Regions from separate parts of the Ligilactobacillus cholophilus genome, predicted to be linked through region 2. Evidence: riboswitches for the same ligand, from Rfam matches in the RefSeq annotation. Region 2 holds a riboswitch; the other holds the start of a gene.
What was found. Region 2 has a riboswitch for preQ1 ahead of QPK35_RS00035 (QueT transporter family protein). Riboswitches for the same ligand answer to the same signal wherever they lie in the genome.
Positions count from the first base shown of each region.

Region 1 (2,477 bases), 480 kb from region 2:
ATTCCTTTATTAATTGATACGGTTCTTGCAAGTACAGGATTTATAGGAGAAAAAGAAAAGAGAACGATAGAAGGATTATTGTATACACCTATTACAGATTCAGAATTACTTTTAGCTAAAATGTTAGCGTCTCTATTACCATCTACTACTATTTCATGGATCGCTATTTTTATTTATTGGTTCATAGTGGATATAAAGTGCCATAAAATAATTGGAATTATTTTTCCGAATACTTTATGGCTACTAATAATTGTTATGATTCCTTTAATATCACTTTTGGCTATTGAGTTAATTACAATTTTTTCACAATATTTAAAAACTTCTAAGTCCGCGCAGTCAGTTACGGGAATGTTAGTTTTTCCAATTATTGCTGGGGTAGTATCCCAGTCCTCAGGAGTTCTATTAATTAATAAAACTTTTATTTTAGGCATATTAAGCGTATTGATAATTTTAGATGTATTATTCTTTTATTTTTCTGTAATGAGATTTAATAGAGAACGCTTTTTATTGAAGGAATAGATATTAATGAAAGTTTTAGGTATTTTAAATGAAAAATTAGTTTGTATATAGGCAATTATGAAGAAAATATATTTTTGACAACAACTTATGAATATAAAAAAGACGAAATTCAATTGAATCTCGTCTTTTATTTTTATTCTTTATTATCATCTAAGATTTGTTTACGTAGTTCTTTTCCTTTTTTAGTAAGAATTACAGATGCTGATAAGAAATTTGCATTAGGTATTTCTTTTAAAAGACCTTTAGCTACAAGGGGAAAATAATTCTTACCATTCTCCATAAAAATTTCATCTTCAACTTTACTTTTTGCAACTTCTAAAAATAATTCCTGTTCCTCAGGAGTTAAATCTTCAAATTTCATCGTGCATCTCTCCTTTGAGTTGATTTTCTCCTTCTATATTTTCATTGTAACATTTAATTATAATAATTTAATTAAAATGCTTTTATTAGCAAAAATATTTTGTATAATAAGAGCTATGTGACAATTTACTATTTTATTTATACAAATCAATTATATATTGGACTGGTTCGAGAACTTCCCAGAATAAAAAACCAAGTATCTCTAAAGGAGGTTGGAAATTATGAATAAAAAGAAAAAGGTTATCATTGATTGTGATCCTGGAATAGATGATTTTTTAGCGTTATGGTTCGCTTTAAAATCACCAGAACTTGATGTAATTGGAATTACAATTGTTGCTGGTAATGTTCCGGTAGAGCAGGGCGTAAAAAACGCTTTGAAAATTTTGAAAATCACTAATCGATTAGACATTCCTGTGTATGCTGGTGCTGAAAAGCCTTTGAAAAAAGAATACATCAGTGCCCAAGACACTCATGGCGATGATGGCTTAGGCGAGAGTGGTATTCCAGATGTAACTAATGGAATTTGTCGTCAAAATGCAAGTGATTTTATTAACGACACATTAATGACTGATTCAGATGTCACAATAATCGCAATTGGTCCTATGACAAACATTGCTGTTGCAATGCAAAAGAACATTCAAGCATGGGAAAACTGCCATGAATTAATCTCAATGGGTGGAGCATTCAAATCATTTGGTAATTGTTCACCAGTTGCTGAATATAATTATTGGTGTGATCCTGATGCTGCAGCTTATGTTTACAAGCATTCACCAGTTTTAATCACAATGGTGGGATTAGACGTAACTCGAAAGATTGTTTTAACTCCAAATATAATTGAATTGGTTCAACAAGAGAATAGTGAAGTTGCTGATATTATCAGAAAGATAACACGCTTTTACTTTGATTTCCATTGGAAACAAGAAAAAGTTATTGGATGTGTTATTAATGATCCATTAACGATTGCAATCTTATTGGATCCAACTATCTGCAGCGGCTTTAAGAGTTATGTTCAAATTAACACTGATAATGGAATTGGTAATGGTCAATCAATTGTTGATGAAAAAGACTTCTACCATCATACTGCCAATGCAGAAGTTTTAACGCAAGTTGATTCATTTAAGTTTATGAAACTATTCTTAAACCGAGTAGCTGAATTAGACTTAGAATTATTAGATCAAATTTTGCCAATGATTATGATGGAGGAAGATTAATGAATAATTCAAAAAAGATTTCAATTAAGAAAATAGCAATTTTAGCAATTTGTATCGTATTAAATATTGTCGGAAGTAACTTAGCTTTAATGTTACGATTACCAATCTACTTAGATTCAATCGGTACAATTTTAGGAGCTGCACTTTTTGGTCCAGTTTGGGGAATGTTAGCTGGTGGTATCACTAACTTGATTATGGGATTAACAACTGACTTAACTTCTCTATACTACACACCAGTTGCATTAGTTTTAGGATGCTTAGCAGGTTTCTTATATCGTAAAATTAGTCCAGATAGCTTTAGTAAAGTTTGGATTGTTGCCTTATTAATCTCATTGCCAGGTACAATTCTTTCAACAATCATTACTTACTTTGTCTTTGGTGGAATCA
Region 1 is NZ_CP127832.1:486,847-489,323, forward strand. It holds gene QPK35_RS02625 (ABC transporter permease) at 1-519, shown strand, start outside; gene QPK35_RS02630 (hypothetical protein) at 653-880, opposite strand; PreQ1 riboswitch class I at 1,037-1,081, shown strand; gene QPK35_RS02635 (nucleoside hydrolase) at 1,101-2,090, shown strand; gene QPK35_RS02640 (ECF transporter S component) at 2,090-2,477, shown strand, end outside.
Region 1: it holds a riboswitch for preQ1, as region 2 does, so the genes downstream of both, QPK35_RS02635 (nucleoside hydrolase) here and QPK35_RS00035 (QueT transporter family protein) in region 2, are expected to answer to the same signal.

Region 2 (2,477 bases):
CTTCATTTACAGTTGATTTTATGAAGTTGATAATGGCCAATCACTATTTGCATGCATTTTTATATTTATTTATTAGCATGATAGGTGGTTTTTTGTGCGTTCTTTGTGCATATTTATTAGCTAGCAAAATAATTAGTAAGAAAAAGGATGAATTTTAATGGTCGTAATGTTAGGTATTGGAGCCAGTTTAGGGGCAGTTGTTCGTTATTTTTTAACTAACTTGATAAAACAGCATCAACAGATTAACTTTCCTTTTGCAACCTTATTTTTAAATATTTCAGGTGCTTTTTTACTAGGAATGTTAATAGGAATTAAGACAACACCTACATTATATGCTGTAATCGGAACTGGTTTTTTAGGCGGTTATACTACTTTCTCAACTTTTAATACAGAACTATTTGCTCTAATTCATGATAAAGAATATCCTGGAGCAATCTTATATGCCATGATTAGTTATGTGATCGGAATATGTTGTGCTTTTTTAGGTGCTTTAGTCGGGAATTGGCTTTAATCAAGGCATAGTAAATTAAATTTTAAAATGGATGGTTTTTATGAAAATTGCAGTTTTAACGGATAGTACATCAATTATTGATCCGCAGATAAAAAGAAAGTTAAATATAAAAGTATTACCTTTGCCGTTATTGGTAAACGGAAAAACATATTATGAAAAATACTATCATGATTATGTTGAACTCAAAAATGACCTTGGTAAATCACAATGCTTTTTATCAGCAGGGCAAGTCTCAGTTGAAGCATTACAAGAAATTGTAGATGATTTGATTGAAAAGGGCTATACAGATGTAATTTGCGTACATATTGATGATAGTATTAGTGGATTAGGAAGTAATTTACGCTCATTTGCAATCAAACAACGTAATAAAATCAATATACATTTAGTTGATTCATATTCTTTTGGAATTATCGAAGGAAAATTAACGCAATTAGTTGGAGAATGGGTTGCAGCAGGTGAAGATTGGCAAACAATCAAGCCTAAAATTTTGCAAGCACGTAATAAGATGCATACTCTTGTGATTATGAAAAATTTGAAACACATCTCAACAACTGGCTACATAAAAAATGGAGTTTCATCAGTCGAAAAAACATTATTAAATCCTAAAACTCTATTACGTTTTGGACAAGATGGATGTTTAGAAGTAACTAATACTTTTTCTCAGTATGGACGACTTTTCAAAGAAGTTCGACGTGAAATTGCTCCAGCATACCAAGAAATGGCCGGTGACCTAAAAATTTCAATCATGATGATTCAAAATAAACGCAATCAACAGATTGTTTCAAAACTAATTACATTATTAAACCGCGTTTATCCTGTTGCTAAAATTGATATGCACGAAATGCCATTATCAATGATTGCACACATTGGAGAACAAAGTATTGTAATCAGTTGGAATTAACTAGCTGTAATAGTGTATTATATATAGGAGTGGTTCGCAAAAATCCCACTAAAAAAAACTAGGAAGAGGTAAATACCTGTGAAAAAGAACGAAAAATTATTAGGATTAGCTAAGGGTGGAATTATTGCTGCATTATATGTAGCAGTAACATTGGTGTTTGCACCAATCAGTTACGGAAGTATTCAATTCAGAATTTCCGAAATTTTCAATAACTTAGCAGTTTTCAACAAACGATACATTTGGGCATTAACAATTGGTTGTGCAATTGCCAACTGTTTCTCACCATTAGGAATCGTTGATGTAATTTTTGGCTCATTAGGAACATTATTAATGACTGGCTTAAGTTATCTTTTAAGTCGGCACGTCAAATCTACAACTGGTAAATTAGTGATTGCAGTAGTTGTCTGCACACTTATGACATGGACAGTTGCTTTAGAATTGAAATATGTCAACCACCTACCATTCTGGCCAACTTACTTAACAGTAGCAATTGGTGAATTTGTATCAATGGTAGTCGGTGCTTTTGTAATTGGCATTATTAGTAAACGAATCGATTTAACAAAATAATGGAGGAAACTAAAATGACATTTGAAGAAGTATTACCAGAGTTAAAAAAAGGCAAAAAGGCAGTCCGCACTGAAGGTTGGGGCGGTTCAGAAGAATATATTTTTGTAGTTGACAATGATACTTACAATGGTGAAAAAGTTAATCCATATTTGATGATTAAAACTAAAGAAGAACCATCTTTATCACAATTTATGCCAACTTCTTGCGATGTATTAGCAAATGATTGGAAGATTGTAGACTAATGAATCTTTATCCAGAATTTAAAAATAAAAAAATTATTTTAACTGGAGTTGCTTCTGGAATCGGAAATGCTCAAGCACGTGCATTTTTGGATGCAGGAGCAATTATTTTTGGAGCAGATGTTCAGCAAAACGAAGCAGTTGAAAAGTTAGCCCAGGAAGCTAATTTCCATTTTGCAAAAGTTGATGTTCGAAGTCTACAAGAGATTACGGACTGGATTAAACCAATTTTGGCAAAGAATCAAATTGATATTTTAGT
Region 2 is NZ_CP127832.1:3,758-6,234, forward strand. It holds gene QPK35_RS00020 (fluoride efflux transporter FluC) at 1-158, shown strand, start outside; gene crcB (fluoride efflux transporter CrcB) at 158-511, shown strand; gene QPK35_RS00030 (DegV family protein) at 552-1,412, shown strand; PreQ1 riboswitch class I at 1,436-1,480, shown strand; gene QPK35_RS00035 (QueT transporter family protein) at 1,491-1,979, shown strand; gene QPK35_RS00040 (DUF2829 domain-containing protein) at 1,994-2,221, shown strand; gene QPK35_RS00045 (3-oxoacyl-ACP reductase) at 2,221-2,477, shown strand, end outside.